DNA from 4 places in the Nonomuraea sp. NPDC049784 genome. Region 4 is predicted to be linked to each of the others. Evidence: riboswitches for the same ligand, from Rfam matches in the RefSeq annotation. Region 4 holds a riboswitch; each other region holds the start of a gene.

Region 1 (7,857 bases), on a different contig from region 4:
TCGGCGAGCGCGGCGGCCTGCTCCGGCCTGAACGGCGGGGTCAGCCGGGTCTTGACCCGCCCGGCCACCGGTTCCTTGGCGATGATCATGATTTGCGCCGTACGGCTAGGCGACATGCGTGGTCCTTACGAGACGGAGGCAGACGAGTGCGAAGAAGCGAGGGTTAAGTCGAGGCCGTAGCCGAGCGAGAGGATCCAGGGGTTGCCGGTCCTGTGCCCGATCGCCGGCGTACGGTCCAGCCGACCAGCACGGCCAGCGCCGCCGCGATGTAGAAGGCGGTGGCGGGGCTGTCGCGCGCCATCGGGCCCGCGACATAGGCGACCCCGCCCGCCAGGGCCACCCCCAGCCACTCCCACCGGCCGTCCATCGCGGCCAGCGCGACGACCAGCAGCGCGTACCAGGAGTAGCCCGGCGTGAAGAGCAGCAGCAGCCACCCGCTGACGATGAGCGCGCCGTGCCACGGGCGTTCGGGATCGCCGTACCGCAGGACGTAGAGAGCGACCAGGACGAGCAGCACGATCACGGCCCAGGGCGCCCAGGAGTCCGGCATCGCCAGCCGTACGAGGGCGTAGCGGTTGCCGTCGGCAGGGCTCTCGTAGCGCTCCTCCTGCAGGTAGCCCGGCAGGTAACCCACGACCGACGCCTGTGAGACCAGCGCGTAGGGCAGGTAGGCGAGCGCCACGACCAGGGTGGCGGGCACAAGGATCTTGAGGACGCGCCGCCAGTCCAGCCCGTTCGCCAGGACTCCCGACAGAGCGCCGGGCAGCGTCGCGGCGGGCAGCAACTTGGCCGCCACGGCCGCGCCGAGCAGCGCCCCGCGGGCGCGTGCGGCGCGCATGGCGAGCACGACCAGCAGCACGGCGAGCATGTCGACGTGCGCGTTGTTCACGGCCTCGATGGGGACGGCGGGGCACCACGCCCAGTAGGCGGCCGTCCGGACGTTCCACCTGCACAGTGCGAGCAACACGACGACGGCCATCACCCAGCCGCCGAGCTGCAGGACCTTGTGCCGGGCGCCGTCCGGCGAGAGCCAGTGAACCAGGAGGAAGTAGCCCTGGGCGACCGGCGGGTAGATGGTGGGCACGGTGGGGCGGTTGATCCTGGTGCACCCTCCGTCCGGGAGCGGCCACAGGCCGCGGGCCTCGCACCCGGAGGGGAAGAGCCAGCCGTCGCGCAGCCCGGCGAGCGCCGGGTCGGCCGGCGGATGGTCGTACGGGGAGATGCCCGCGGCCTGGACCCGGCCGTCCCAGGCGTACCGGAAGGAGTCGGTGCTGCTGCTCGGCGGCGCCGACAGCCCGGTCGTGACCATCACGATGCCGCCGACGACGACCAGGACGGCCAGCCGCCTGTCCGGCGCCTGCCGCGCCAGCCACACCGCCACGGCGAACAGCGCCCAGGCGAGCAGGTACCAGCCCAGACCGGGCGCCCCGGCCACCGTCCGCACCAGAACGAAGGCCAGGCCCACGAGCACGACGATGAGCTTCACGGCGGCAGCCTCACATCCCGGAGGCGGTTCGTGGCCGCTGGAGAGCCAGACGTTCGTACTCCATAAGAACTCTTACGAAGTGCGAACGTCGCTACAGTCCGGCCGCGGGGCGGGGCTAGCGTCGGCCAGGTGAGAGTGATGGTCACCGGCTCGGCCGGATTCATCGGTGGTCACGTGGTCGAGGCACTCGAAGCCGATGGGCACGAGGTCGTCGGCCTCGACCTGCGCGCCGGCGCCGATGTGCGCGACGATGCGGTGCTGGATCGGCTGCTGCCGGGCGTGGACCTCGTGGTGCACCAGGCCGCCAAGGTCGGTCTCGGCGTGGACGTCGCCGACCTGCCGGACTACGCCTCGATCAACATGTACGGCACGGCCGTGCTGCTGGCGGCCATGGCGCGCCATCGGGTCGAGCGGCTGGTGCTGGCCTCCTCGATGGTGGTCTACGGAGAGGGCTCCTACGAGTGCCCCGGGCACGGCCGGGTGCGCCCGGGCCCGCGCACGAGAGGGGACCTGGAGCGGGGCCGGTTCGACCCGGCCTGCCCTGACTGCGGCATGCCGGTCCGCTGCGTCACCATCGCCGAGGACGCGCCGCTCGATCCGCGCAACGCCTACGCCACCAGCAAGCTCGCCCAGGAGCACCTGGCCGCGAACTGGGCAAGGGAGACCGGCGGCAGCGTCGTCGCACTCCGGTACCACAACGTCTACGGCCCACGCATGCCCCGCGACACCCCCTACGCCGGCGTCGCCGCGATCTTCCGTTCCGAGCTGGAGGCGGGACGGCCGCCGAAGGTCTTCGAAGACGGCGGCCAGCTCCGCGACTTCGTGCACGTACGCGACGTCGCCCGGGCGAACCTGGCGGCCGCCCTCGCGCCCGCGCATCCCGGCGAGCCGCGCGCCTACAACATCGCCAGCGGCACCCCGCACACCGTCGGCGAGATGGCCGCCGCACTGGCCGCCGAGCGGGGCGGCCCGGCCCCGCAGATCACCGGCGGCTACCGGCTCGGGGACGTCCGCCACATCGTCGCCTCTCCCGAGCGGGCAGGCCGCGAGCTCGGCTTCCACGCCGAGATCGGGTTCGAGGCGGGCATGAAGGAGTTCGCGTGGTCATGACCGTCGAGGTGATCCTGCCCTGCCTGAACGAGGAGGCCGCGCTCGACTGGGTGCTCGGTCGTATGCCCGACGGATACCGTGCCCTGGTGGTCGACAACGGTTCCACCGACCGCTCGGCAGAGGTCGCCCGCGACCTCGGCGCCCGTGTGGTACACGAGCCGCGCCGCGGCTTCGGTGCCGCCTGCCACGCGGGGCTGCTGGCCGCGAGCGCGGAGGTGGTCTGCTTCATGGACGCCGACGCCTCCCTCGACCCCCGCCAGCTCCCGAGAGTCGCCGAACCCGTCATCGGCGGCCACGCCGACCTGGTGCTCGGCGCCCGCCGGCCGCGCGTGGCAGGCGCCTGGCCCTGGCACGCCCGGCTCGGCAACGCCGTCATCGCCCGCGGCCTGCGTCGCCGCACCGGGGCGCCGTTGCACGACCTCGGGCCCATGCGGGCCGCCGGACGGTCCCGGCTGCTGGCGCTCGGGCTGAACGATCGCCGGTTCGGCTACCCGCTCGAAATGGTGCTGCGCGCGGCCGCCTCCGGGTGGCGGATCGCGGAGGTGGAGGTGGACTACCTGCGCAGAACGGGCCGTTCCAAGGTCACCGGCACCGTCCGGGGCACCCTGCGGGCCGCCTCCGACATGCGGCGGGTCATGGCCGAACACATGAGGTGACGCAGCCACAGGTAGGCGTGGACGGCGCAATCGTGCGGCTCAAGGACTCGCAGCGTTCCTTCGTGGATCCGTGGTGGTTGCTGCGGCTTTGGCGAGGTGGCCCGTTCGCCGCGCTTGCCGTACCAGGCGCTCCAGGCGCCGATCAGGCAGCGCGGCGGCCCAGGCTGCGCAGTTGGTCGGCGGTCAGTGCGGAGACGTTCTGGTCGATGGGGGTTTCGGTGTACTGGTGGATGGTCCAGGACTTCCAGTCGGCGGGCGGGGTGATCGATCCCTTGGCCTTGCTGTAGTGGGCGACCCACAGCGGGTACTGGGCCAGGCCCCTGCCGTAGGTGTTGGCGAAGTTCCAGCCGCTGTAGAACATCGGGGTGATCCCGGTCTTGGCCTTCACGTACGACAGCCACGTCTTGGCCCAGGTGTTGACCTCGGTGACGGACTTGCCGTCCGTGGTCTCCAGGTCAAGGACCAGCAGGTCGCCGGGCTTGGCGGGCTGGGAGTTCACCACGGACAGGAAGTGCTCGGCCTCCGCGACGGGGTCGTTGCCGGGGTGGCCGTAGTGGTAGGCCCCGCGCACGATCCCCTTCTTGCCCAGCTGGAGCCAGTGCCTGGCGAAGGAGGCATCGCGGAAGCTCGTGCCTTCCGTGGCCTTGATGATGCCGAACTTGGCCGTGCTGGCGTTCCAGTCGTACTGGGGCTCGTAGTTGGAGATGTCCAGGCCATACGTGAGAGATCCGGTCTCATGCTGAGCCGCGTGCGCAGGGCCGTTCTCCGTGGAGGATGCGAGCGCCATGCCGGCCACGCTGGCGACGGCGGCGGTCCCGGCGATGATCGCACCGGCGACGACGAAGCTGAGGCGCTGGGTGAGGGGATCGAAGTGATTCTTGAGGGCGTGGGCGACTGTGGCAAGCCGAGGCTTGGGCATGACGGCATTGACTCCTTGCTTCCATGCCGCCTACCGGGTTAGCTGACGGGTTCGGGCCTGGAAGTGCCCTACGGGCGCAGCCTGGGCTGGCGTCCGATTCACCCCAAGAGGTGGGTCCCCGGCTCCGCGAGGCGCGGATTCGGCGGCCGAACGCTGTCCACGAAGAGTTCTGAGGGCAGCGCACGGTCCGGTCAACGAAGCGGCAACGATGCGGCGAAAGTCGTCCCATCTATGCCTTGATTAGGCAAAAGATAGGCATCTATCCATAGATAGTGCAAGTAGGGCAAAATGGGATTTGCGTGTATCGGCCGCTGAACGGTACTGAAATGCCGTGCCTGTCAGGGTTTTCGGGCTCGGTAAAGTTTGAGGGCCGCCTCTTCCGGGCCCCGCTCACCGCTACGGACGAAAGCATGTGTCGCGCTGCGAAGGCCTACGGTTGTCAACACATGGGGCGAATCACCCGTACGTTGCTATTGTGACTTGGCATCATTCCACGGGTAATCGTGACGCGAGTCCTCGAAGAAGCGCCCTGGCGCTCACCCCGCGGTTCGTCACCGCCATCGAGGGCTACCTGCGCCGGCACCCGGCCGAGGCCGGACGGATCGCCCGAGCGAAAGCCCCGATTGTCGCTGGACGCCGAGCACGTTCCGGGCGATCAGGGCGCGGCGGGCTGCCGGAGAACTTGGCGAAGCTCGCCAAACTCGGTTCCGATCGAGAGCAAAAGGAGGGACAGCGCCGATGACGCTCGATCTCACCTTATTGAACGAAGCCGGTCCGGCGTTCCTCCGCGGCGCGCTCGGCGGATCGTGCCCACCGGCCCTGCTGCGGGCCTATCGCCGGGCGCTCCCGCGGCTTCTCGCTCTACCCGGCCCCGAACGGCTCGAGTACTTGTGCGCGACCGCCGCTGCCGAGGAACCGGAAGCCCTGACAGCATTCGATGTGATAGGGCCGGGGACATGGACTCTGGCATGGGAAACCGGCGAGCGGCCCACGGCCTTCCACGTGTGCACGGCCCGCCACGACGGCCCGGTCTGGGCGGTGGCGATGGGCGAGTTCGAGGGACGCACGTTCGTGGCCAGTGGCGGCGACGACCACGTGGTACGGCTTCGCGACGCGTTCGACCAGTCAGGGCCGGACCTGGAGGGCCATACGGCGAGCGTCCGCGCCCTGGCGTTCGGCGTGGTGGACGGCCGCCCGGTGCTGGCCGGCGGCGACCACGACGGCACGATCCGCACCTGGGACCTGCTCACCGGAGCGAGCGGGTTCACCTGTGACACGACCGGCGGCCATCCGACAGCCATGGCCTTCGTCGAGGCCGAGGGTGGGCGGATGCTGCTCGCCGTGGCGATCGGTTTCGACAACCGCGGCTTCCCGGCCGAAGACGAGGACGGGCGCGTCGACCTGCTGGACCCGGCCACCGGCGAGCTCGTGCGAGAGCTGCGTGCGGAGGAGAGGGACGGGATACTCGACCTCGCGGTGGCGAAGCTGGGCGAGAGCACCGTACTGGCCTCTCTGAGCCCCTACGAGCTGTACGTGTGGGACGTCGCCACCGGCGAGCAGCTGGGGACCGCCGAACCGAGCGATGTCTGGGAGGACATGGAGCAGGACGGGTTCGCTCCGCCCCTGCTCGTGGGCGTATGGAGCGGGCGGCCCGAAGTCGCCGTGGTGGTCCGGATCGAACACCCGCCGGGCTACACGGTGCAAAGCCGCGAGGTGGTCTACCTGAAACTGGAGAACCTCGGCGACAGGACCCCCAGCCAGGGGTTCGACCGCGACCAGGGGCCGGTGACCATGACCACTCACGCCGGGCAGAACGTGATGCTCGTGGCGAACCACACCGGAGCCGTCGGGGCGTGGGAACGGCCCGCCAAGGCCGTGATCTGGCACCCGGGCCACGAGACGGACGTCGACCTGGACGCCGACACCCGCCTGATCACGGCCGCCGCCTTCGGGCGCCTGGAGGGACGCCTCTGCCTGGCCACGGCCGGTCTCGACGGGACGGTGCAGGTCTGGGACGCACAGACGCCGCACAGACACCGGCGGACCGGCTACGGCGGGTCGGGGCTGGCGCTGTTCACCACAGTGCAGGGCGTGCCCGCGCTGGCCGTCGGCACGCACAGTGACACGGTGCTCCTGGTGGACGCGGCGAGTGGAAAGAAGATCGGTTCGGTGGGTTGCCGCCAGAGCGGCCGCGGCCACGACTGCGACATCTCGCCTTATGACCACTGCTGCCGAGGACTGGCAGCCGGAAATGTGGCCGGTCGGCCGTACATCGCGAGCAGTGGCTGTGCCGCCTACGGCACCATGCTGTGGCAGCCACTGAGCAAGATCCGTGGGATCACCCGGAAGGGCGATGCCAAGGGTGGCCAGGTCACCTTCGGCGGCATGGATCACGCCTCACCCACCGCTCTCGCCTTCGGCGAGGCCGACGGCCGGGCGCTGCTCGCAGCCGGCGCCGACGTGTGGGACCCGGTCACACAGGAGCGCGTGGCCAAGCTGCCCAGGTGGGGGTTCTCGCTGAGCGAGAGCGCCTTCGGCAGGGCCGGGGATCAGCCGGTGCTGGCCACAAGGTGCGGCAGCAAGGTGGACCTCTGGAGCCCGCTGACCGGCCGGCACATCCGGGCGCTCGGCGTGGACGACGCCGGCGAGGGTCTGGCCATGGGCCGAATCGCCGATCTTGACGTACTCGCCGTCGGCAGCGGGAGGTACGTGCACCTGTGGGACGCCACCATCGGGGAACGCCGGGAGTGGATACCGCATACATCGACCGTCACCTGCCTGAGTCTGGTCGAGCACGGTGACGGGGTCCTGCTGGTGACTGGGACCGAGGACGGCACAGTGGCGCTGTGGGACGCCGCCTCCCAGCGCCGCCTCGCCATCCTTGGCGCGTTCGCCCGCCCGGTATGCTCCGTCGCTGCGGCGACTGTCCGCGGGAACCTGCACGTGTACGGCCAGTCTCACTACGGCCGCGTGCTCGCTTGGCGCGTCGACGTCCCCGTGTGACCAGAACGCTGTGTATCTGGTCGAGTAACGTACGCGACCGCTGGGGAGTGGCCGGCGGCCTGCTTCTCGCGAACGGATCGTTTCCGGTCACCGCTCCGAGGGGACGCGCTGTACGGTGCCGGTGACCGTACCGTCCTGCATTTCGGCGAAGAGCTTGAACGGGCGAGACTTCACTTCGGTGGAGAACCAACGGACGCCGCCGGGACCGCCTGGCGGCCCGAGCGGAGGCTCCGCTGAAGTGCCGTCCGGATAGCTGATGCGTACCTTCCGCACCTCGGTCCCGGGACCTCAAGACGGGTGCTTCACGCGCCTTCTCGGGATGTTGCTCCCATCAGAGCGGCTGCAACATGTTTTCCGTGTTACAGCCGCACGTTTGCGCGTAGCGTTTCAGGAAGGCGGGCGGAGCGCCGTCACCGGGCTCATGTTCTTCAGGTCTTTGCTTGAGCTTCCCCGGTACGGATTGCCAGATCATCGATCTGGAACGCGGGCCCGGCGGTGCTCGCGTTCCAGACAAAGGTCCAGTCGACGCGGGTCGTGCCCGCGGGCGCGGTGAACGTGCCGGCTGCTTCGGTCCAGGCGGTCTTCTGGGCCAGGGAGATGGCGTCGGTACGCAGCACCGTGCCGGACTCGTCGCGCCACCGAACATTCCACGTGACGGCAGGCATGGTCGCCACGGCCTCCCT
Region 2 (7,857 bases), on a different contig from region 4:
CGAGGTCACCGCCACCGCGCCCGACATGATGCACGGGCGGGCGATGATCCTCGGCCAGTACCTGTCGGCACTGGAGATCGTCACGCCGGAGGAGGAGGCGGCCCTGCACGAGACCATGCTGCGTGCCCTGGCCGCCCGCGGCCACACCGACGTCGTCTTCAAGCCGCACCCGGCCGCCGGGCGGCGGCACGCCCAGCTCCTGCGGGCCGCGGCCGAGCCCCTGGGCGTGCGGCTGTCGGTGGCCCCCGAGAGCGTGCCCGCCGAGGTGTGCTTCGCCGCGCTGCGCCCAGAACTCGTCGTGGGGTGCTTCTCCACGGGGCTGCTGACGGCGCAGCGCTACTTCGGGCTGCCCGTCGCCTCGTACGGCACGGACCTGGTGCTGGACCGGCTGGCTCCCTACGAGAACAGCAACCGGATCCCGGTCACGATCGTGGACGCGCTGCTGCCCCGCCTGTCGGCCGACGGGGCCATCACCCCGCCACCGGCGGTGGACCTGCGCGGGCTGGTGCGCGCCGTGGGCTACTGCATGCAGGCCGAGACGTACCCGGAGCTGCGGCCCGCGAGCATCGACTTCGACGCGCGTTACTTCAAGCGCAAGCGCCTGGAGACCCTGGGCCTGGTGACCAAGCCGACCGCGCTCACCCGGCTCCGCAGGAAGATCCGCTCCGCGATCTGACCCGCGACCCCGGCCGGTGGGATGGCCACTCGCGCCGGCACGACCGCCCTCCCCACAGGGGCCTCAACCCGGGACGACGGGCTGGCTGCCTCCCACCGTCCGGGGCTGCGGTCCTTCGGAAGGATGGCGGGGCCGCGCCGACCCCGGTGCTGGGTCCGGGGCGGGTCAATCGCCCAGGCCACCCCGACCGCGGTGCCGGGGTTGGGTGGTCAGCCGAGGGCCTTGAGGTATCGCCGCATCCGGCGCTTGGCCCGGTAGCCCGCCCGCAGCATCGAGGGGTGCACCTCCACCCGGAGCCGGGCCCGGCGCCGTGCCGCCGCGTGCTCGGGCCCGTCCAGCAGCGAGGCCGCGGGCACCCGCGGCCCGCCCGTCACCAGCCCCGTCAGCAGCCGAGCCCAGTCGTTGCGCTCCGCCGGGTGGAAGTAGTTGGCCGCGCACCACTCGGGCGAGGCAAGCCGGAAGTCGCCCTTGGCCAGGTCGTCGAGCGTGCCCAGTAGCCCGCTGCCCTCGAACACCAGGTTGATCATCTCGGCGCTCACGCCGAAGTCGCTCAGCACCAGCGACGGCACGCCCAGCGCGATCGCCTCCAGCGCCGCCGTCGAGCTCACCGTGACGAACCCGGCCGCCCGCTCGAGCTGGTCGTGCATCGAGCCCGCCTGGAAGGAGAGCCGCCCCGGCTCCCCCATCTCCCGCCACAGCCGCTGGTAGTGGTGACGCTCGTTGTGGGTCTGCCGCTCGTCCTCCAGCGCGCGCAGCTTGACGACCACGTCCAGGTCGGGGCGGAGCCGGGCCAGCTCGGCCAGCCCCAGCAGGATGCGCTCCCGCTCCTCCCGCCCGCGCGGCACCTTGGCCTGGGTGGCGAACACGATCCGGTTCCCGCCCCCGGCGACCGTCTCAGAGCGCAGGAACGGCAGCCTCGCCAGGCCCACCGCCCCTCCCCCGCCGAGCCTGGCGGCGATCTCGGAGAACTCGGCCACCTCCCGCTCGCTGTGCACCACGAACAGGTCGCACCCGCTGCGGAACAACCACGCCTTCTCCGTCGCGGGCACCGAGATGCCCGGCAGCCCGCTGACGAACACCGGCCGCGGCCGCAGCCCCGCGAACACCTCGGCCACCAGCACGTCCACGACCGGCCCCGTGCAGGCCACCAGCACCACGTCCGGCTGCGTACGCTCGGCCAGCCGCCGCACGGACCGGGCCGACAGCACCGGCGGCGGCTCGACGCCGCCGCCCACGGCGGCCGCGATCTGCTCAGGCGAAGGCGTGATAGGTGTACGCACCACCACCAGCTCCGCCGTGTCCCCCCCTGGGCCTCCCCCGGGCAGGTCGCCGAGCAGGCAGGCCGCCCACTTCAGGTACGAGTCGGAGTCGGCGACCGCCAACACTTTCAACCGGACACTCCCGTCAGATGCGAACGAAGGGCGGGGGCCGCCCTGCTGGTCCACCAGTCCTCGGGGACCTCCACGGGCTCGACGGCGACACCGCGCGGGCTGAGCAGCACCCGCAGCGAGGTGATCGCGGTCGAGGGGAGGCTGAGCACGCGCTGGCCCGCGTCCAGGCCGCGCAGCGTCAGCTCGGCGGGCGCACCTGCGTCGTGAACCGTGATCCCCGGGCGTTCCCGGATCAGCGCGACGTCAACGGGGTCCTCGCGGCGATGCGGGTAGTACGCCAGCGGCTCGCGCGCGGCCAGGTCGGTCAGCCAGCGCAGGTAGTGGTCGCGGTGCACCAGGCCGTTCCTGACGAGCGAGGTGCCGAGGACGACCGTGCGCTCCGCCGGCCCTTCGGCGCTGGGCGGCTGGGCCCGCAGCCAGGCGAACTGGTGGCGTACCAGATCGATCCCGGCCCGCCGTACCGCGTCCTCCAGCGGCTTGTCGACGGGCAGGGCGGTGAAGACCGACACGTCGCTCAGACGCAGCCGCAGCGCGGCCGCCAGGCCCAGCGCGGCGCGCAGCCTGGTCGGCTGGGCCCTGGCCCGCAGCAGCGGCCGGTACGGCCCCGCGGCCAGCAGCTCGAGCAGCCGGAGAGTGGCCAGACCGTCGTCCACGATCACGATGCGGCCCGGACGCGAGGTGAGCCAGCGCAGCTGCACCCTGCCGGAGAAGGCGTCGCCGACGGCCTGCACGCGTCTGGGCATGCGTTCGCGCGGCTCGGCGAGCTCCAGCCCGTCGGGCAGCCCGAGAGACCTCAGCTCCCGGCGCGTGGCCTTCAGCGGCCGAAGACCCGAGCGCGGCACGACGACCGTCTTGGGGCCGAGCAAGCCTGCGTGGTGGGCCTCGACGGCGCACAGCATCTGGAGCGGAGACTCCACCCAGGCCGACGCCTGTTCGACCACTCCTGCTCCTCCCAGCCGGGTGATGGCCCGTTCACGACCGCTTCAAGCTAGCCCCGCCGCCTTAAGCCCTCAGAAACGCGACGTGAACAATGGAGGCTATGAACTCTCTCTTGCTCAACGCCGACGGCGTGCACATCCCGCAGCTCGGCTACGGCGTCTGGCAGGTCGCCGCCGACGAGGCCGCGCAGGCCGTCACGACCGCACTGAAGTCCGGCTACCGGCACGTCGACACCGCCGCCGCGTACGGCAACGAGGAGGGCGTGGGCCAGGCCGTGCGCGAATCGGAGCTGCCGCGCCGGAAGGTGTTCGTCACCACCAAGCTGTGGAACGCCGACCACGGACGCGCCGAGGCGGCCTTCGAGGAGTGCCTGGCCCGGCTCGGCCTCGACTACATCGACCTTTTCCTCATCCACTGGCCGGTGCCGCAGCAGGACAAGTACGTGCAGGCGTGGAAGGCGATGGAAAAGATCTACCGTGACGGGCGGGCGAAGGCCATCGGCACCTCCAACTTCACGATCGACACCCTGACCCGGCTGATGAACGAGACCGACATCGTGCCGTCGATCAACCAGATCGAGCTCCACCCGTACCTGCAGCAGCGCGATATGCGCGCCTTCCACGAGGCCAACGGCATCCTCACCGAGGCCTGGAGCCCGCTCGGCCAGGGCAAGGGCCTGCTCGACGACCCCGCGCTGGCCGTGCTGTCCGGCAAGTACGGCAAGACGCCCGCGCAGATCGTGCTCCGCTGGCACCTGCAGCTCGGCAACGTCGTCATCCCCAAGTCCGTGACCCCGTCGCGGATCGCCGAGAACATCGACGTGTTCGACTTCATCCTCGACCCCGAGGACATGGCCGCCATCGGCGCGCTGAACAGGGGCCGGCGTTTCGGTCCCGATCCCGACACGTTCGACATGATGTGATTCGTCTACGATCTCCCGTGTGCGGGATTTTGCGTGGGGCATTGCGGCGACAGGCGGTATCGCGCGGACTGTGGGAGCGGCCATCGTGGCCGAGCCGGGGATGCGGGTGGCCGCCGTCGGGTCCAGGGACTTAGGACGGGCGCAGACCCTGGCCGCCACTTTGGGCGCGGAGTCGGCGTACGGCTCCTATGAGCAGATGTGCGCCGATCCGGCCGTGGACGCCGTCTATGTCGCGACGCCGCACGCCCAGCATCTACAGGTGGCCGAGGCCGCCATCGCCGCGGGCAAGGCCGTGCTGTGCGAGAAGCCGCTGGCCGCCACCGTGGACGACGCGGAGAAGATGGTACGGCTGGCGCGCGAGGCAGGCGTGTTCCTCATGGAAGCCATGTGGATGCGCTTCAACCCCCTCATCCAGAAGATCGCGGCCGACGAGCGCTTCGGCGACATCCGCTCCGTGCACGCCTCCTTCGGCTTCGCCAAGCCCTACGATCCGGCGCACCGGCTGTGGGCGCCGGAGCTGGGCGGCGGGGCCCTGCTCGACCTGGGGATCTACCCGTTCGGCCTGGCTCAGCTACTCCTCGGCATGCCCTCTGACCTGCGGATAACCGGGTCCCTGGCACCCAACGGCGTGGACGCGGAGGCGGCCGGGGTCTTGCTCTACCCCGGCGGCAGGCGGGCTCTCGTAGAGACCTCGTTGCTCGGGAATTACCCGAACCATGCCTGTGTTGTAGGTACTCAGATGCGGGCGGACGTCCAGGCGCCGTTCTGGGCCCCGCAGCGGATGTTGCTTTCCGGGCGCTCCATGGAGCCGGAGGAGCATGTGCTCGATCCGGCGGACAACGGATACGCCGGAGAGCTCCGCGAAGTCCGCGCCGCGACGGCCGAAGGCAGGACCGAAAGCTCGGTCATGCCGCTTGATGAGTCCCTTGCCATGATGGGGCTCCTGGCCGCGGCTCGCAGGCAGCTCGCCTAGCTGGGTCGTTACAGATTTGTAGCCTCTTGCCTTATGCATTACATTTGAGGCATTCTTGAGACATTCGTCCGGTTTGTCCGGCAATGTCCGACCATCGCGACACACATCACAGGACCGTCCTGTGACCGCTGAATCCGCCTCCGGGCGGAACCGGGGACCCAAGTCCCATGGGGTGAATCGGCACTTCGGTGCCGTAGGGCAGCTTCCACGCCCGAACCCGTCAGCTAACCCGGTAAGCGGCATGGAAGCAAGGAGTAACCCCCTCGATGGCCAAGTTCCGCATTACCGCTGCCACGAAGACCAACATCGTCCGAGCCGCGCTCGGCGCGACCGTCCTGGCCTCCGGGCTCGGCGCCCACATGACCGCGGCCTCCGCCGCGGACAAGCAGCCGGCCACCGCAGCTACTCACGACAACAACCGTGCCAAGTCCCGGGAAACCAAGATCAACGTCACCGCCTCCCAGGTCCTGGCGCTCGCCAAGTCCCAGGTCGGCACCTCCGAGAACGCCTACGGCGGCGGCACCCCGTACCAGAGGTGGTACGCCAACTCACAGCGCGCCGCGGAGACCATCGCCCGTGACGGCGGCAGCCGGGCCGACTACGTGAACGCCGCCTGGTGCTCGATGTTCGTCTCCTGGGTCGGCGAGCAGACCGGCGCCCGCCCGCAGATCGGCTGGGACGCCTACACCGTCACCCACGCCAAGTGGTTCGCGGCCAATCATCGCTTCGGCACGGTCGCCAAGCCCGGCGCGGTCGTGTTCTTCTCCTGGAGCGGCAGCAAGAGCCTCGACGACATCCAGCACGTCGGGTTCGTCGAGAAGGACAACGGCGACGGCACCATCTCGACCGTCGAAGGCAACACCGGCAACGGCAAGGTCGAAGAGCGCGTGCGTCCGAAGTCCCAGGTCGTCGGCTACGGCTACCCGCAGTACGCCGGCTGACCCTGTTGCGCTAGACGAGCGCGCGCCCCGAAAGGGGCGCGCGCTCTTCGCATTCCACCGGTGAAGCGCCTGGGCACCGGCGCCTCCGAGTCCGCGCCGGAGTCGGATGAGCGGCCCGCCACCTGGGAAGACCCGAGGGAAGCAGGCTCGCGAGAAGAGCCACGCGCGAACCTCGCCAAGGAGCCGCCATGAGACCCAGCCCACGCCCAGGAGCCGTCGTCGCGGAGCGGCCGTGAGGGGCGGGCTCCAGTGGGCCGCCGACGGGCTGTTCCCCCGCGGCGGAAACCCACACGGCGTCCTGCCCGCCCTGCTGATCCTCCTGGCCATGGTCACCGGAATCGTGGACGCCGTCAGCTACCTCGGCCTGGGGCGCGTCTTCGTCGCCAACATGACCGGCAACACCGTCTTCCTGGGCTTCGCCCTCCTTGGCGGCGGAGACCTGTCGAAATGGGCCCCTCCCCTGTCCCTCGCCTGCTTCGGTGCCGGAGCGTGGAGCTCCGGCCTGCTGACCAGGCAGGTGGGGAACGCGCGGCGGGCGTTCACCATCGCCACCACCGTGCACGCGGTCCTCGTCGCGGCCGGCCTCGTGGTGGCCCTCACGGCCGGACACCACACCGCCGGGGCCAGGGCGGCGCTCATCGCGCTGCTCGCGTGCGGCATGGGCCTGCAGAACGCGTCCGTACGCGCGCTGGGCGTACCCGACCTGGTCACCAACGTCCTCACCACCACCCTGACGGGCCTGGCCGCCGACACCCCCGGGCGGGCGGCCTTCCGCCGGTTCGCCTCCGTCGCGGCGATGTTCCTCGGCGCGCTCGCCGGCGCCACGCTGCACCTGAACATCGGCCCCGCACCCGCGCTGACGCTCGCCCTGGTCCTGCTCGCGATCGTCGCCCTCGCAGCCCGCAGGCGCGGCCCCCGGAGCTCATGAGAGGAAGAAATCCGCCAGAGCCCGCGCGACCCCCGCCGGGTCGTTCTCCATCGGGATGTGCCCGGCCCCGGGAATGCGCACGAGCGTGCTGTTCGGGACCTCGGCGACGAAGCGCTCGGCGTACCGGACCTCCTGGAACGTGTCGTCCTCGCCCCACACCAGCAGCTTCGGCGTCTCATCGGCCTTCAGCGCGGGCACCAGGTCCAGCGTGTAGCGGCTGTCGGCCGCGCCCGCCAGGGCCATCCAGGACCGGCCGACCCGCGGGTCGTGCCACGGCTCCAGGTAGCCGGCCAACTCCGCCTCGGAGGCGGGCCGAGCCAGCGCGGTCGTGACGGCCTTGCGGCGTGCGGCCAGCAACTCCTCCACGGTCGTGGCCGCCACCACAGCGGGATCCCGGTAACGGGCCACCCCGGGCACCGGCCAGGAGTCGTACGTGACCGAATTGACCAGAGCCAGCCGCCGTACCTCCGACTCGACCAGCAGATGCTGCGCGACCGCACCCCCGATGTCGTGCCCCGCCACCAGCAGCGGCGCCTGCGCACCCACCGCGGCCGCGAACCGCCCCACCCACGCCGCCAGCGCGGGCACCGCCGCCGTCTCCGCCGTGAGCTCCCCCTCGGAACGGCCCAGCCCCGGCAGATCGACCGCCACAGGCCGCAACCCCGCCGCAGCCAGAGTGTCGATCACCGGCTCCCAGACCCGGCTCCAATACGTGCCGTGCAGCAGCAACACCACCGGGCCCCGCTCGCCCGCCGTCAGATAGCTGGCCATGCGGCCGTCGACTTCGATCGTCATTCGCTCGGACATGGCATAACCATGATGTTCTGCCCTACCTATGGTCAAATACCAACTAAGGTATGTCGGCATGACATTGGCGCAGCTCAGGGTGCTGGTCGCGGTCGCCGAGCACGGCGGCTTCACCGCCGCCGCCGACCACACCGGCATGTCCCAGCCCGCCGTCAGCCGCGCCATCGCCACCCTGGAGCGCGAGCTCGGCGCCGCCCTGTTCGTACGCCACCGCGACGGCATCGCCCTCACCGAAGCCGGCCAGGCAGCGCTCGCCCGGGCCCGCGAGACCCTGCGCCAC
Region 3 (7,857 bases), on a different contig from region 4:
TGGAGTCGCTGGAGGCCGCGGCGGCGACCGTGGAGGGGGACGTGGCGGCGATCATCGTGACGCCGTTCAAGCACGACTCGTTCGAGGACCAGGAGCTGGTGGAGCCCGCGTTCGCGCGCGGCGCCCGCGCCCTGGCCGACCGGCTCGGGGCGGCGCTGGTGATCGACGACGTGCGGGCGGGGTTCCGGATCGACCTGCGCGGCTCCTGGGAGCCCTATGGGGTACGCCCTGACCTGACGGCCTGGTCGAAGGCCATGGCCAACGGCCACCCGTTCGCGGCCGTCACCGGCACGGACGCCCTGCGCGGACCGGCGCAGACGCTGTACTCCACCGGCTCGTTCTGGTTCTCGGCGGTCGCCATGGCGGCGGCCAAGGCGACCATCGAGACCCTGCGCGACACGGACGGCATCGGGGCCATGGAGCGGGCCGGCACGCAGCTTCGCGAGGGGCTGCACGCGCAGGCCAAGTCCCACGGGTTCGTGGTGAACCAGACGGGGCCGGTGACGATCCCGTGGCTCAGCTTCGACGGGGACGCCGACCTCTCCGTCGCGATGTACTGGAGCGACGCCTGCCTGCGGCACGGGGTCTACCTGCACCCGTGGCACAACTGGTTCATGTCGGCCGCGCACACGGAGGCGGACGTGGCGAAGGCTCTGGAGGGCACGGATCAGGCGTTCTCGGAGACCCGTGCCCACTTCGGCTAATCCCGTTGGCGGCACACGCCACGAGTGACCCGCCGCCCCGTAGTGCGGCGGGAGGGCCGGAAAGAGGGGTTCAGGTGGCGGTGAGCTTGGTGATCTCGTCCACGATGGACGGCCAGAGCGGGCGCGGCAGGTCGTGGCCCATGCCTGCGTAGGTCACCAGGCGGGCACCGGGGACGGCCGCGGCCGTGGCGTGGCCGGCGGCGACCGGGATGAGCTGGTCGGCCTCGCCGTGCAGCACCAGCGTGGGCACCTGTAGGCCCGTGAGCAGTGCCGTACGGTCTCCCGAGGCCATGATCGCGGCGAGCTGCCGGGCCGTGCCGTCGGGGTCGAAGCAGCGGTCGAACGCCAGCCCGGCCAGCTCGGTGATCCTCTCAGGGTCCAGCTCGTATCCGGGCGAGCCGAGGACCGACCAGGTCCGCACCGCCTGGGCCATGACGGATCCGCGGTCGGGAGCGGGCCTGGCCAGGAGGACGGCGAGCGCGGCCTCCGTCGGCGGGGCCACCGAGGGTCCGGGCGTGGACATGATCGAGGTCAGGGTCAGCACCCGGTCCGGATGGCGGATGGCCAATGCCTGGGCGATCATGCCGCCCATCGAGGCGCCGACCACGTGCGCGGCGGGCCAGCCGAGGGCGTCCATGAGCCCCGCCGCGTCATCGGCCAGGTCGTCCAGCAGATACGGCGAGGGCGCCCCCAGCGCGGGAGCGCCCTTGTCGTGGAAGTGGGTGGAGAGGCCCGCGTCGCGGTTGTCGAACCGTACGACGTGGTGTCCCTGCCCCGCCAGCAGCTCGCAGAGCCCTTCGTCCCAGTGGATCAGCTGGGCGCCGAGCCCCATGATGAGGAGCAGGGGACGGCCCTCGTGCGAACCGAAACTCTCGTAGGCGATTTCGATGCCGTTCGCGGCTACACGGGTGGTCACGAGGACCAGAATGACATTCTGGTGGTGGCCCGTAAAGTCAGATCTTGATGAGGTTGCGGATGCGCTCGCTGGTGAGCGCCACGCTGCCGCCCGCCACGGCCACGGCGCCGGCCACGACGGCGGCCGTGCTCTTCGAGAGCGGTGCGGGCACGGCCTCGCTGGCCGCGGGAGGCTCGGCCGGGTTGTTGTCCTCCTCGGCCCAGGCGCCGGTCGAGAACGGGACCGGGTAGTTCTTCTTGCCTGGACCCTGGCCCCACTTGGTGATGACGTAGTCGACCTTGATGTGGCCCTCGCCGCCGTTGCCGTCGACGCCGAGCGTGTCGGAGTTGAACGTGCCGCCGGTGAGCTCCGCGAAGGTCTTGGCGTCCAGGTCCAGCATGACCCCGTTGTTGGAGGGCACACCCGGGCCGCGGTCGCCGACGAAGAAGGGCAGCTTCTTGCCCTCGTAGACCACGTAGCCCTCGGTCATGAGCGGCCAGCTCGGGCTGGCGGCCAGGCCCTTCTGCATGGGCTTGCCGCTGGCGGGCAGGCCGGTGTCACCGGCGCGGCCGGAGGAGTCGTCCCAGAAGTATGAAGCGGTGGTCGAGCCCTTGAGCAGGACCTTCTCGCCAGTGCTTGAGTCGGCGTGAGCCGCGGTGCCGGCGCAGGTCAGCGCGCACACGGTAGAGCTGGTGAGCAGAGCGAGAGAACGCAGGCCAAAACGTGCAGACATGAATTTAAGTCCTTCGCGACGGGGGCAGGGAGGTTCGCTCGCTCGAAAAAGGGCGTAGCAGGGCAAAGCACCTGACAATGGGGGGAGAAGCTACGCAGAGCGCGAAACGAGCCTGAGGAAGGGACCGCTCAGGAAGCGGCGGCTATCACGCTGTCTGGGAGTTCGACGCGGTCGTTCAAGTCGTTCATATGTCCTCTCCATCTCGCCTACCGGGTTAGCTGGCGGGTTCGGGCGTGGAGATGCCCTACCGACGCTTGGTCGGATTCACCCCATTTGCGGTGGGTCCCCGGTTCCCGAGTGATCGGGATTCGGCGCCAGCCAGCTGTTCCTCCTCTGTGAGGTCCACGCCACCGGCTGTGAATTGGGCAACACTCTAACCACGCATTCCGGACATACGCAAACACTTCGTCATGAAACGGGCAGAAGATCTACCTTCCCGTACAAAGAAAAAAGGGGGTACGGCAGTGCCGTACCCCCTGAAAATCCAGCCTCAGCCGCCGCTCTTGCGCCTGAACGATCTTTTACTCGCAGCCGGACCGTGCGCCCCGTGGATCTTCGATGGGTCGCCGCCCTTGCCACCCGCGCCCGAGTCCGCGTGCAGGTTGCGCTTACGCTCCAGCGCCTCGCGGAACTTGCGCTTCATCTCGTCCTCGGGAGTTTCGCTGACTTCCGGCTCCGGTGTATCCGCCATGAGGACCTCCAAGGTGTTGGGGACAACTCACAGCTTCGCATGGCCCCGCTTACGACGCGAAACCGGCTTCGACCCTGCCTTGCGAGACCGCCGGCGCGTCCAGCCGCCTGCCCGGCATCGCCACCAACGCCACGAGGGCGATCAGCGCTCCCACCACCCCCAGCGACGGGATGACCACGGCCGCCGCGGAGGCGTGCGCGGCGGCCAGGCCACGGCGGCGTCGGCCCAGGTGTGCCCGTCCAGACCCTTCCCCGTCAGCAGCAGCGCGCCGATGGCCACGGTGAGGATCGCGATGCCGGCCTAGTCGGGACGCCCACCCCCCAGTGCCCGGCCGATTCAGGAGCCGGAGCACGACGATTGCGATCAGCAAAAGGGCGAGCGGCATGTTTGCCGGAATTTCTCCAGAGAGGATGCCTCGGCCTTCAGTTCAGGTCGGGGGCGGGTATCGCACTCCTACAAAGCAGGGCAGGGCAAGCCGCACGGCGTCGGCGGCGGCCCTGGCGCGCGGCAGGCCACCCTGCGTCTCGTCATAGTGTTCGGCCTCGAGGTCGTAGTCGAGCACTGGGTCCTCCTGGCGTCGGGTGTGCTGCCCGCAGGGTAAAGGGGAACCGTTCAGTTCCTGGTGTTGGGTTGGAGCGGCTCAGGAAATACACCCGGCATGATGGTCAAGCCCCCGGTCCTGCCATGAGCCTCCTGGGCCGTGACCTGGCGCTGGATCTGGGAGGCGCGAGCACACGAATCTACGCCAGGGGCAAGGGCATCGTGCTCGACGAGCCCTCGGCGGTCATGCTCGACGACCGCACCGGCAAGGTCATCGCGTACGGCGCGGACGCGGCCGACGGCGAGACGTGCCGGCCGGTCAGCGGCGGCCTGCCGGCCGACGGCGAGCTCACCTGGCGCATGGTCAGGCATTTCCTGAGCAAGGTGCACCGGCGTCCGTTCGCCAGGCCACGCCTGGTCATGGCGCTGCCCGACAGCTCCACCCCGATCGAGCGGACGGCGCTGAGCGACGTGGCGTTCGAGGCGGACGCCAGGCGGATCGTTCTGGTCCCGCACTCGCTCGCGGCGGCGCTCGGCGCCGGGCTGCCGGTCGACGACGTCGCCGGGAACATGGTGATCGACATCGGGCGCGACTCGGCCAGGATCGCCGTCCTCTCGTCCGGGGCCGCCGTGTCCACGACGGCCGTCCCAGGCGGCGGCGAGGCCGTCGACAGGGCCATCGTGCGCCTGGTCGAACACGAGCACGGCCTCCTCCTCGACGAGCACGAGGCCGAGTCGGCCAAACGCCACATCGGCGCAGAGTGGAAACCGACGCACCGGCACGTGACGGTGCACGCCCGCGACTCGGACACCGGCCACGAGCGCGAGGTACGGCTGCCCGTCCAGCAGATTTACGAGGCGACCAGGCAACCGGTCGAGGCGATCGTGCGGGCGGCGATGGAGACGGTCGAGCGGTGCCCGGCCGAACTGGCCGCGGACCTCGGAGGGCGGGGCGCGGTGCTGATAGGAGGCGGCGCGCTGCTGCGGGGGCTCGCGCGGCGGCTGCGGGCGTCGCTGAGAATGCCGGTACGGAGGGCGGAACGGCCGCTGGAGTGCGTGGCCCTCGGCCTGGGCCGGTTCGTGGACGACCTGGGGCTCATCGCCCGGCTCCGCAGCGGCCTCTCTTGGGCCGTGCCGGACAGGTGACCGCCCATCCGCTCAGCCCATTCGCAGGCCCTGGATGCGTTCCCAGCCCGTTACGGCGAGGAGGCGGCGTACCACGGGAGAGATCGGGTCGAGGATCAGCCTGCGCGGCGGGGATAATCGGGCGGCGGCCGTCACGATGACGCGCAGCCCGGCCACGTCGATGAAGGCCAGTTCCCCGAGGTCGAGGTGGATCTCATCGCCGCCCTCGCGAATCGCGCGCTGGAGGGCTCCGGCAAGGAGACGGTGATTGCCGTAGTCGATCTCACCGGTTACGCGTAGGCCGAAAGGGTGCGAAATGGGCGTCACATGAGCTTGGTCGTTGGTTTCGAAGGTCATCCTGCTCCGCTAGTGACTCCTTATCGCGATAAGTAGTGCCTCTGCCCATGAAAAGATGATTTATACGGATCAGGTCCGCAGAGGTTTCTGTTCCGTTTACCGGGTGTTCGTGGACGATCTCCGATATGGTCCGATCGTGCGCGCCCGCCGTCACAGTTTTTCCGCGGTGCTCTTCTGTGTCGCGGCGATGACGGCCTGCGCGACGGCGTCCGGACTGCCCAGTCTCGAAGAGGCCGCCCGGCAGCTCGACTCCGATGCCACCGCTCTGCTCAGCGCCTCCGACCTTCATTTGTCGCCCGTCGCGCGGGATGAAGACGGCTCCTGCGTGCCAGGGCAGGTGCGGCGGTACTTCCGCGCCGAGAGCGACCTCACTGACGCCTCCGCGGGACTTCTCGAACGGCTCCAGGCAATGGGGTACGACAAGGTGGTCGACGATCTGGATCTGCGGGACGGGGATCAGGATATTTCCGTGTTGCGCAATCCTAAGACGCGGCTGACGTTCGAGCTGACCGTCATCTCCGGAGAGAAGCCCGGCATCCGCATCGTCGGCAAGACAACCTGCTACGCCACCGACTAACTCCACCCGCCCACTCGGCACACGCCTCCCGCACGGGTACCGCCACCCGCCCTGACCCTGCACCCGGCGCTCGCATCAGCACCCGCAGCCACAGCCCGCGTCGCCACCACCGGGCTCCCCCGTGCCCGCATCGCCAGGCCTCCCCGTGCCGACACCGCTGCCGAGGGCGTTGCTGCGGTCACGGGTCGCGTAGTGGCACGGCGCAGCGCATGACGGCGCCACCCATGACGGCACGGCGACGGCGCGACGATGGCGCGGCTGCACTCCAACCGAACAGCCGCGCCCCCATAGAACAACGCTCCCGAGCCGAGCCGCGCTGCCGAGCCGAGCTCCCGAGTGGGAGCGGCACCTGAGCCGAGCCGCGAGGCGGTGTGCGAGCCGCACGCCCGCAACCGGCCGGCACCCGAGCCGTGCCGCGAGGCGGTGTGCAAGCGGCACGCCCCAACCAAGCAGCACACCCGAGCCTCAGCGCCGCGGCCGGGCCGAGCGTCGCGGCCAAGCCGAGCGTCGCGGCCAAGCCTCGCTGTCGGGCGCGAACGACGCACCCGGACCGGGCGGCGTGTGAGTGTGCGGGTACCGGGGTGAGGGGCGTCAGGGGGTGGAGAGGGCTTCCGTTGGGGACAGGCGGGAGGCGCGGATCGCCGGGTAGAGGCCCGCTGCCGCGCCGATGACCAGGGTCGCGGCGAGGCCGCCGATGGTGGCCCAGGCGGGCACCACCGAGGGCCAGCCGCTGTACAGCGCGTACCCCATCGTGACGCCCGTCCCCAACAGGATCCCCCCACCACCGCCCAGGGCCGACAGCAGGAGCGACTCCGCGAGGAACTGGGTGCGGATCTGGCCGCGTGTGGCCCCGAGGGAGCGGCGCAGGCCGATCTCCGCGCGGCGTTCCAGCACCGAGATGACCATGGTGTTGGCCACGCCGACCCCGCCCACGAGCAGGGCCACCGCGCCCACCCCCAGCAGGAGGTTGGCGAACGCCTGGCTGGTCGCCTGCTTGGCGGCCAGGGCGTCGGACGGCCGGGATACGTCCACCTCGTTGGGCGCCTCCGGGTTGGCGGTGCCGGCCAGCACCTGGCGTACGGCCTCCAGCTTGGCCTCGTCCGAGCGGGTGTAGAGCGTGGTCGGGTGCCCGTCGAAGCCCAGCCTGGACTCCGCCACCGGCCAGCCGACCAGGACGCCGCTGTCCAGGTCGGTGGCGAGCGCCACCGGGTTCAGGATCCCGACGACCGTGAAGCGGATCCCTCCGACCACGACCTGCGTGTCGGGCGAGGCCGAGCCGACGCCGAGCCGCTGCGCCGCGGAGGAGCCGAGCACGGCGGCCGGGTAGCGTTCGGTGGCCGCGTTGAGCCAGGTGCCGTTCCGCAGGGTCGCGCCCACGGTGGCGGGCAGGTCGAGGCGGGCCGCGTACGTGGCGATGCCGCCGGTCTGGGCCTCGGGGATCTCCTCCGACCGGTAGACCTTGACGTCGCCCATGCGCCCGATCGACGAGACGGCCTCGACGGGGCCGATGCGTTCGATCATCGCCTCCGCTTCCTTCGGCATCTGCGCGGCCTCGCCCATGATCGTGGTGCCGGACGAGACCGTGAGCAGGTTGGTGCCGAGCGCGGAGAGCGTACGGTCGAGCTCGGCGCCCGACGAGGACGAGAGCCCGACCACGCCCACCATGGCCGCGATGCCGATGGCGATGCCCAGCGCGGACAGGAACGCCCGCAGCGGCCGGGTGCGCAGGCCCACCGCCCCGACCCGCATCACGTCGCGGGACCGCATTCTGGCCGGGCGCAGTTTCGGGCGCGCCACCTCCACGACGGCCATCACACCGCCTCCAGAGGGACCCGCGCGGTGTCGGAGATGATCTGGCCGTCGCGCATCCGTACCTGCCTGGGCAGGCTCGCGGCGATCTCCCGGTCGTGCGTGATGATCACGATGGTGGTGCCGGCCGCGTTCAGCTCGTGCAGCAGCTCCATCACCCCCGTGCCCGACACCGAGTCCAGGGCCCCGGTCGGCTCGTCGGCGAGGAGCAGCGGCGGGTCGCCCGCCACGGCCCTGGCGATGGCCACGCGCTGCCGCTCGCCGCCGGACAGCTCGTGCGGCTCGTGGTCCATCCGGTGCCCGAGCCCCACCCGTTCCAGCGCCTGGGCCGCGCGGCGGCGCCGCTCCGACCTGCCCAGGCCGGTGTAGACGAGGCCGTCGGCCACGTTGTCCAGCGCCGGGACCTTCGCGGCCAGGTGGAACGAC
Region 4 (7,857 bases):
ACGCGGAACGAGACCCCGTCGCCCACCTGGTCGACGGTCCCGGCGGCGTCGAAGCCGAGCCCGTACGAGTCCAGCTTGCGGGCCACGCCGTGGTCCGCGAGCGTCCCAGCCGCCACGGCGAGGTCGAACAGATTCACCCCGGCCGCCGCCACCTTGATCCGCACCTGTCCGGGCCCCGCGGTAGGCACCGGCACCTCCACCAGCCGAGGAGCGCCGGAGCCGCCAATGAGTGCACGCATGTTCGTCATGGCGACGAGAGTAGGAAGAGTTACTCTCTTCTGGTAAGTAGGCACCTGGAAGTGCGTAACCCACCCAGGAGGAGGAGCGAACAAGTGGCCACGAAGACGGCGGTGGAGCGGCGTGACGAGGCCAGGCAGGCGTTCGACGCGTACTTCGCCCAATGCCCCTCCAGGAAGCTCCTCGACCGCCTCAGTGACAAGTGGGTCACCCTTCTGCTCAGCGCGCTGGCGGAGGGGCCGCGCCGCTACAGCGACCTGGCCAGGCGCGTCGCGGGTGTCAGCCAGAAGATGCTCACCCAGACCCTGCGCGGCCTGGAACGCGACGGCCTGGTCTCGCGCACGCTCACTCCGTCGGTGCCCGTACGGGTGGACTACGCGCTCACCCCGCTGGGCGAGAGCCTGATGCCGCTGGTGGGCGCGATCAAGAGCTGGGCGGAGACGCACATCGAGGACGTCGAGGCGGCCAGGGACCGCTACGACGCCGCCAACGCCTGACCGAGCCCCTTACAGAAAGTGGTCGCGAAGCTGCCTTCCGGCACGCCGGTTACCGATACGAGGGCAGTTGTCAGCATCGGGTCAAGGCCGCCGGCGAGCGTTCCCCTCCAGCGCCGCAAGCGCCCGAAGCCCTGCTAGCGCCGACGTGATCGCCATATCGGACACCGGGTACGCGCGCCCGGAAACAGGGCCGCCGGCCCCGGGCGGTGGCGCGAGCAGTCCGGCAGCGGCCACTCGATTACCCGTAGGCCAATCGGAGCATGCGGCTCCGAATAATCCAGTACGTCGATCCTGCCTGCCATTTCAACGGCTTGACCTGGATCTCTCGAATGGAGTGCCGGCGCCGTACGAAGCGAGCGATTGGTGGCTGCCGCGCAAGCGGAAGATCGCGCATCGCACGCTCAGACGGCAATGACCGGCTTATGGATCACACCGAAACTCCGCGCCGAACAGATCAAAATCGGCAACGTCCGAAGATCCCATTGATGGCACATGGGAAGGCTCAATGAGATCACTCATCCGAGGCTGGGCGTTCTGACATATCGCGAGTGCGTCATATATAACGGATCATGTCAATAGCGCTCGTCAAGTGCGGCGATTGTCATGCTTGACGACCTTTCCAGGATGCGTTTACCGTCTGCGAGGAGCGGCTTTGGCCCATCTGTGAGGTCCGAGTTCTGCTGTTGGGGGAGGGCTCCCGATGGATGTGCTCACTGAAGGCGTTGAGCTAAGCCATGCTGATTTGGCGCTGCTGGCGGAGCTGGCAAGGGGAGTCACGGTCGATCGGGTGGGCAGACGTCTGGATATCAGCGGCCGCACGGTACGCCGGAGATTACGGGGCATCTGCGACCGCATCGGCGTCGCCACGGCGATCGAGGCCGTGGCCTGGGCCGCGCGTCGCCAGCTGATCTAGTGCTGCGGGAAGTCTCAGTCGGCGATGCGCACCGCGCCGGCGAAGGGCCGCCTGCCGAGTGCCGAGATCCGTACGACGTCGCCCGTCTGCGGGGCGTGCACCATCATGCCTCCGCCGATGTAGATGCCCACGTGGTGCAGGTCGCTGTAGAAGAACACCAGGTCGCCGGGCCGCAGCTCAGAGCGGGAGATGTGCCTGCCCGCGGTCCACTGGTCGCCGGTGTAGTGCGGTAGCGAGATGCCCACCCGCTGGTACGCCGCCATGACCAGCCCGGAGCAGTCATAGGAGCTCGGGCCCTCGGCGCCCCAGACGTACGGCTTGAGCTGCTGCGTGAGCGCCCACCGCGCGGCCTCTGCGGCCTTGCCGCTGCCCGCGATGGGCAGGTTGACCCGCACGGCGCGCGTGCCTGGCTGCCCCGCCTCGCCGAGGGCCCGTTTGAACAGGCTGCTCTCGACCTTGGTGACCAGCTTGGTGATCTTGTCGCGCTTGGACTGGAGGTCGTCGACGATCTTCTGGACCTCGTCGATGCGCGCCTTGGCGCCTGCCTTGGCACGGGCGGCGGCGTCCATGGCCTTGGCGAGCTGGTTGATCTCCTCGCCCTGCTCCTGCTCCAGTGCGTACGAGGTCGCGGCGCGGCTGAGGAACTCCTCGGGATCTTCGGAGGTCGCGAACGCCAGAGTCTTGGTGAAGCCGCCCGTGATGTAGGCGTTCTGGGCGAGCAGGGCGGCCTTCGCGCGCTTGGCGGCCAGATCCGTCTCGCTGCTCGTCAGCGTCTTCTGCGCGACCTCAGAGGCCTTCTTGGCCGTCTTGAGCTTCTCCCGCTGGCCGTTGTACTGCTCGGTCAGCGTCTCGATCTGGGTGTGCAGCTCCTGGGCCTGGTTGGCGAGCTCCTTCAACGAGGGCTTGGGGTCCGCGGACGCCGAACCGACGGGGATGGCGAACAGCAGCGCGGCGACTGTGAGACTCACCACACCGAAGTGGCGCGGGCGCCGTGCCCGTTCCGGAGGGCGGGCGTGCTTGCCCGCCGACTTCCCCCCACCGTTGCGCGTGCGCTTCACCAACCAGCTCCTCTCTTGGACGCCTACCGGGTTAGCTGACGGGTTCGGGCCGGAGCAGCCCTACCGAGAGACTCGGACTCACCCCTGTGGTGGCGCTGGAGGTCGCCACCGATGGATCCCCGGCTCCCCTTTCGGGAATTGAGCGTGTCTCCCGCGCGGCACGCGGGGAACATTGTCGCTGGACACTAATGCACTCCAGGTTCGTGCTCAACCAGAACTGCCAAGTCTGTAGAGGTTTCACAACCGAAGGGTCACAAGGTGATCTCGTGATCACCTGTGCAGAACAGACCTTATGCCCTCTATGTCCGTCCTTTCGCGCAAACGAGACTGGGGGCAAGCTCCGTGCTCATCTGGCCACGGGATGTAACAGGATGGGCCGAGACATGGGAGTTAGGGCCGAGCCGTAATGAGATCTGTACCCTGGAGTGCCATGGAGCAGGTGGCCGAACTGACAACGCCCGAGACCGCGGTGGTGGTCCGGCGAGCCCGCACGCCCGACGTGCGCGCGGTCAGGCGCCTGGTGGACACCTACGCGGGCGCGGGCCCGCGGCTCCTGGAAAAGGCCACTGTGACGCTGTACGAGGACGTACAGGAGTTCTGGGTGGCCGACCGAGGCGGGCAGGTCGTCGGCTGCGGCGCGCTCCACGTGCTCTGGGAGGACCTCGCGGAGGTCCGCACGGTGGCCGTGGACCCCGAGTGCCGGGGGATGGGCGTCGGCCACCGGATTGTCTCCGCGCTGATCCAGCACGCTAAAGATCTGGGTCTGCGACGTGTATTTTGTCTCACTTTTGAGGTCGACTTCTTCGCGAGGCACGGGTTCCGCCCGATCCAGGGCACACCGGTCTCACCCGAGGTCTACGCCGAACTGCTGGCCTCGTATGACGAGGGTGTGGCGGAGTTCCTCGACCTGGAACACGTCAAGCCGAACACGCTGGGCAACACCCGCATGCTGCTCCACCTGACATCGGGTGACGCGGACCTTGACCAGATGGAAAGGTGATTGTTGATACCTATGTCGATACGTTGGGCAGCACAGGCATGTGTCCTGACACGTGCCACATGCGCACTCGAAGCGAGGTGACACGGTGAGCACCGGACAGCCGCCGTATCCACAGGACGAATCCGGCGACAATCCCGCCGGCACTCCGGAATACGGTCAACAGAACGCGGGTCGCCGCCCCGGCGAGCCCGACCCCGACGTGACTGTGGTCGGCTACCGGGCGGACGATGCCTACGGTCAGCAGCCCCAGTACGGCCAGCAGGGCTATGGCCAGCAACAGCAGTATGGCCAGCAGCCCCAGTACGGCCAGCAACAGCAGTACGGTCAGCAGCAGCCTCAATACGGCCAGCAGCCCCAGTACGGCCAGCAGCCGCAGTCCCAGCCCGGCTACGGCCAGCAGGGCTACGGTCAGCAGGGCTACGGTCAGCAGGCCCAGTCGCAGCCGGACTACGGGCAGCAGCAGTACGGTCAGCAGCCCCAGTACGGCCAGCAGCAGCCGGGCCAGCAGGGCTACGGCCAGCAGCCCCAGTACGGCCAGCAGCCGCAGTCGGGCCAGCAGGGTTACGGCGGCCAGCAGGATTATGGCCAGCAGCCCCAGTCGCAGCCCGGTTACCCGCAGCAGGGCTACGGCCAGCAGCCGCCCTCGGGCCAGCAGTACGGGCAGCAGGCCCAGTCGCAGCCGGACTATGGTCAGCAGCCTCAGTACGGCCAGCAGCCGCAGTCGGACTACGGGCAGCAGGGCTATGGCCAGCAGGGTTACGGTCAGCAGGCCCAGTCGCAGCCGGACTACGGGCAGCAGCAGTACGGTCAGCAGCCCCAGTACGGCCAGCAGCAGCCGGGCCAGCCGGACTATGGCCAGCAGCAGTACGGTCAGCCCCAGTACGGTCAGCAGCAGTCCCAGCCGGGCTACGGCCAGCAGTACGGCGACCAGCAGCAGTACGGCCAGGCTTACGGGCAGCCGCAGCAGTACGGGCAGCCCGGCTACGGTCAGGCCTACGGACAGCCGGGTCCGGTGGGCGTCCAGCCGCCCGGCGCGCCGGCCCCGCTGGCGGAGTGGTGGCAGCGCCTGGTGGCGAGGATCATCGACGGCGTCATCTTCGGCATCCTCTACACGGTGATCAGCATCGTCGTCGGCCTGCTCGCCGTGGGCTACGACTCCGCCACGGGTCTTACCACCGGCATCCTGAGCGGCTTCCTGGTTGCGCTCGTTCAGTATCTCCTCCTGGCCTTGCTGTATGTCGGCTACGACTTCTTCATGACCAAGATGAACGGCCAGACGGTTGGGAAGATGGTCATGGGCATCAAGGTCGTGCCGGTCGGTGCCGGGATGCCGCCCGGCGGCCTGGCCACCGACGCGGCGCTCAAGCGTGCGGCCGGCACCTGGGGCTGGTACTTCCTCGGCGTCATCCCGATCATTGGCCCGCTGTTCGGCGTCATCGGCACGGGTCTGAACGCTGCCTCGCAGCTGTGGGACAAGCCGCTGCAGCAGACGTTCGCCGACAAGTTCGCGAAGACCGTAGTGGTGAAGATCAAGTAGTTCACGCGACAGGTAAAAGCAGGGGTCGGCTTCGTGCCGGCCCCTGTTTTGTGTGCGGGGGGCGTACCAAAATGGGGGCCTGGGTCGCTGATGACGCGAGGTGGGAGTTATGGCCGGGTCGCCGTCGTGGGCGGACGCGCTGCCCGCGGAATGGTGGGAACGGCTCGCCGCCCGAGCGATTGAAGCGCTCGTCTTCGGGGTGTTCTATTACATTCTGTTCATCGCGCTATGGGGCATCTTCCGAACTGTAGGCATGCTGGAGGTGTTCGACGGCCGACTGCCCGGTGTGTTCGCGTGGCTCGCCGCAGGGCTGGGTTATGTGGGCTACGACTGGTGGGCCCATTCCAGGCGCGGCAGGACGTTCGGGAAGGCGATCATGAGGATTCGCCTGGCCCCGGACGATGTTCCGTCCGGCGCGCTGCTCAAACGGTCCCTGCTCTATCCGGGGCCTGTCATGCTGATGGGCATTCCCGTGGTCAATCTGCTCGCCGGAATGCTCCTGTTCTGTGTGGGCTTGCTCATCCTGATCGACAAGCCCCTGGAGCGGGGGCCGCACGACAGACTAGCTGGAACGCGCGTCGTAAAAGATCTTCAGTGAGCCATCCGCCCCAGGCGGGATGCCAATTCTCAAAATTTTCCCTTGATCCGGTAAGGAGTCTGGAGAGACTGGCATTAGGCTATGGGGCGTCCGGGCTGCCGGATGTTGGCGCCCCCGCGACGCGTGGGGCATCTGTGCGCCGCTATGGTCGTGTCTGGGTGGTAGACACCTTGTGCGTCACGAGGGTCCCGGTGCCCCTCCTGGTCGCGCTCCCATCCATATAATGCGCCCCCGAAACCCCGCTAGCCGTGGAGGCGAGGACGAATGGAAGCCCTTACAGACGTATTGTCAGCGCTCATCCCCCCGGTGGTGGTGGGCGGCGCCTTCATCTTTGGCGTAGTGAAGTTGGTCCGATCCGAGGTCCTCGGAGGTCGCCGAAACCGTGAGGATCAGGCCGAGGAGCCAGAACTGATCGGCCAGTCAGCCGAATCCCCGCAGCGCTGAATTGTCTCCGCGCCTTTCCGGGTATATGTTTGGGCAGGCGAATGAAACAATGCTCCGCGAAAGGATTGCGTACATGGCCAAGCAGATCCAGGAGATTCTCATCGATGACCTCGATGGGGGCGAGGCCAATGAGACGGTCAGCTTCGCTATTGACGGCTCGTCCTATGAGATTGACCTCAGCGACCTTAACGCGAAGAAGCTGAGGGACGCACTCACGCCTTTCGTGCAGCACGCGCGCAGGGCGGGCGCAGTCTCCACGCGTCGCCGCGGTCGCGGCGGCAGCCGGGCGATGAGCCGCGAGAAGAGCTCCGAGATCCGGCAGTGGGCCAAGGCTCACGGCCTGCCGGTCAGCGAGCGCGGGCGGATCGCCTCCACGGTCGTCGAGAAGTATGAGGCGGCTCACTGAGCGAGTCGCCTATCGACCATGCGCTTATGCCGTTCGCCTAGGACCCCGGCGGCCGCCATAAGCGCATGATCGTATCTGGGGCCGGTTCTCGAATGCCGCGTGCCCGGATGGCGATCTTCCACGTCGTACATATGCGGGCGTTTTGGTCGGGTGTGCCGGTCCATGGGCCGGCGCCGTTTCACCGGCGGGCGCCCGCATATGTGGTTACGCCCCGTGCTGCTCCCGAAAAGTCAGTCACGGGGCTATACCTCATTCAACGTACGTTCGCGGCCGTACGTCACGAGTGGGCGCCACGTTCATGGAACGCGCCATCGCCGTAAATCACGGTGACGTATAGCCGGAAGTCGCCTGAAGGCGATCTCCGACCACGGTCGCGTCTATAGCGATGATCTCTCCGAACGTAAACCGGGCACCGCTACTGTAAGTAAACCCGCGACCGGCGGGATGGACGGCTCCGGGCAATACCGGCGGCCCTGCCGGCTCCCGGCGGCGGGTAAACCTGCTAACCCGAGCATGGCTCGCACAAACCCCGTTCCCCGGCATGTGCGCACAATGCCCTGCCATCTCGGGCGCACAGAAGTGCGGCGAATGTGGCGTCTCGGGGCAGGATTGATCTCATGATGCGAGATGAACTCGGTAACCGGGCTGACCAGATGGCGTGATTCCCGCGGTGTGCGGTCCGTGCCGCGTTGTGCTCAGGGCGTAGCACGGCCGTTTGGACGGGGGGGCCTCCCGTACATAGGATGATTGCGTAACGATACGGACGCGGCATCTGAGATGTGCGGGCGAAGGGGCGGTCCCCAACGCCTACTCCGCTCCGGCGCGTCCGATGGCCGATCCGTGTGGGTCCGTATGCGTCGCGAGGGCAATTTTTCGACGCTTCCGAGAAGCGTCTTAAACATCGTTCGCTTGCGGCGTATCGGGAACACGTCACCCCCGAACAGTAGTTGGATGGAGGGTGAACGCCCTGCTCTCGGGGAACGTCTCTGCTATAGAGCGTGTCAGCGGCAGTGGGCACGGTTCGCCGAGCCAGGGCTAGCATGCGGGATGACGGGACCGGATTTACCGGCCTGACTGACCGCTCTGTGAGGAGCGACGAGATGTTCGAGAGGTTCACCGACCGAGCGAGGCGTGTTGTCGTCCTGGCCCAAGAAGAGGCCAGGATGC

Evidence for each region. A riboswitch is a leader RNA that binds a small molecule or an ion and turns the genes downstream of it on or off. The one in region 4 is predicted to bind cyclic di-AMP.
Region 1: another riboswitch for cyclic di-AMP. It lies ahead of AB0J09_RS16490 (GH25 family lysozyme); the one in region 4 lies ahead of AB0J09_RS44125 (NlpC/P60 family protein).
Region 2: another riboswitch for cyclic di-AMP. It lies ahead of AB0J09_RS33275 (CHAP domain-containing protein); the one in region 4 lies ahead of AB0J09_RS44125 (NlpC/P60 family protein).
Region 3: another riboswitch for cyclic di-AMP. It lies ahead of AB0J09_RS07195 (hypothetical protein); the one in region 4 lies ahead of AB0J09_RS44125 (NlpC/P60 family protein).

What each region holds. Positions count from the first base shown of each region.
Region 1 is NZ_JBFAMX010000064.1:313-8,169, forward strand. Features, by position in the region: partial or broken gene AB0J09_RS16470 (DUF2064 domain-containing protein) at 1-89, opposite strand, end outside; gene AB0J09_RS16475 (glycosyltransferase 87 family protein) at 164-1,486, opposite strand; gene AB0J09_RS16480 (NAD-dependent epimerase/dehydratase family protein) at 1,616-2,596, shown strand; gene AB0J09_RS16485 (glycosyltransferase family 2 protein) at 2,593-3,252, shown strand; gene AB0J09_RS16490 (GH25 family lysozyme) at 3,395-4,171, opposite strand; cyclic di-AMP (ydaO/yuaA leader) riboswitch at 4,184-4,326, opposite strand; gene AB0J09_RS16495 (hypothetical protein) at 4,910-7,174, shown strand; gene AB0J09_RS16500 (right-handed parallel beta-helix repeat-containing protein) at 7,603-7,857, opposite strand, start outside.
Region 2 is NZ_JBFAMX010000212.1:8,321-16,177, forward strand. Features, by position in the region: gene AB0J09_RS33250 (polysialyltransferase family glycosyltransferase) at 1-676, shown strand, start outside; gene AB0J09_RS33255 (DUF6716 putative glycosyltransferase) at 886-2,061, opposite strand; gene AB0J09_RS33260 (hypothetical protein) at 2,064-3,008, opposite strand; gene AB0J09_RS33265 (aldo/keto reductase) at 3,107-3,928, shown strand; gene AB0J09_RS33270 (Gfo/Idh/MocA family oxidoreductase) at 3,948-4,901, shown strand; cyclic di-AMP (ydaO/yuaA leader) riboswitch at 5,018-5,155, shown strand; gene AB0J09_RS33275 (CHAP domain-containing protein) at 5,168-5,842, shown strand; gene AB0J09_RS33280 (YoaK family protein) at 6,075-6,770, shown strand; gene AB0J09_RS33285 (alpha/beta hydrolase) at 6,765-7,577, opposite strand; partial or broken gene AB0J09_RS33290 (LysR family transcriptional regulator) at 7,636-7,857, shown strand.
Region 3 is NZ_JBFAMX010000017.1:34,021-41,877, forward strand. Features, by position in the region: gene AB0J09_RS07185 (aminotransferase class III-fold pyridoxal phosphate-dependent enzyme) at 1-704, shown strand, start outside; gene AB0J09_RS07190 (alpha/beta hydrolase) at 775-1,620, opposite strand; gene AB0J09_RS07195 (hypothetical protein) at 1,658-2,332, opposite strand; cyclic di-AMP (ydaO/yuaA leader) riboswitch at 2,521-2,656, opposite strand; gene AB0J09_RS07200 (DUF5302 domain-containing protein) at 2,823-3,023, opposite strand; gene AB0J09_RS07205 (hypothetical protein) at 3,165-3,302, opposite strand; gene AB0J09_RS07210 (hypothetical protein) at 3,451-3,585, opposite strand; gene AB0J09_RS07215 (rod shape-determining protein) at 3,708-4,709, shown strand; gene AB0J09_RS07220 (STAS domain-containing protein) at 4,722-5,045, opposite strand; gene AB0J09_RS07225 (hypothetical protein) at 5,149-5,622, shown strand; gene AB0J09_RS07230 (ABC transporter permease) at 6,214-7,434, opposite strand; gene AB0J09_RS07235 (ABC transporter ATP-binding protein) at 7,434-7,857, opposite strand, start outside.
Region 4 is NZ_JBFAMX010000384.1:1,458-9,314, reverse strand. Features, by position in the region: partial or broken gene AB0J09_RS44140 (alcohol dehydrogenase catalytic domain-containing protein) at 1-248, opposite strand, end outside; gene AB0J09_RS44135 (helix-turn-helix domain-containing protein) at 333-734, shown strand; gene AB0J09_RS44130 (LuxR C-terminal-related transcriptional regulator) at 1,435-1,647, shown strand; gene AB0J09_RS44125 (NlpC/P60 family protein) at 1,662-2,705, opposite strand; cyclic di-AMP (ydaO/yuaA leader) riboswitch at 2,711-2,860, opposite strand; gene AB0J09_RS44120 (amino-acid N-acetyltransferase) at 3,136-3,705, shown strand; gene AB0J09_RS44115 (RDD family protein) at 3,791-5,242, shown strand; gene AB0J09_RS44110 (RDD family protein) at 5,352-5,840, shown strand; gene AB0J09_RS44105 (Lsr2 family protein) at 6,358-6,690, shown strand; partial or broken gene AB0J09_RS44100 (Clp protease N-terminal domain-containing protein) at 7,791-7,857, shown strand, end outside.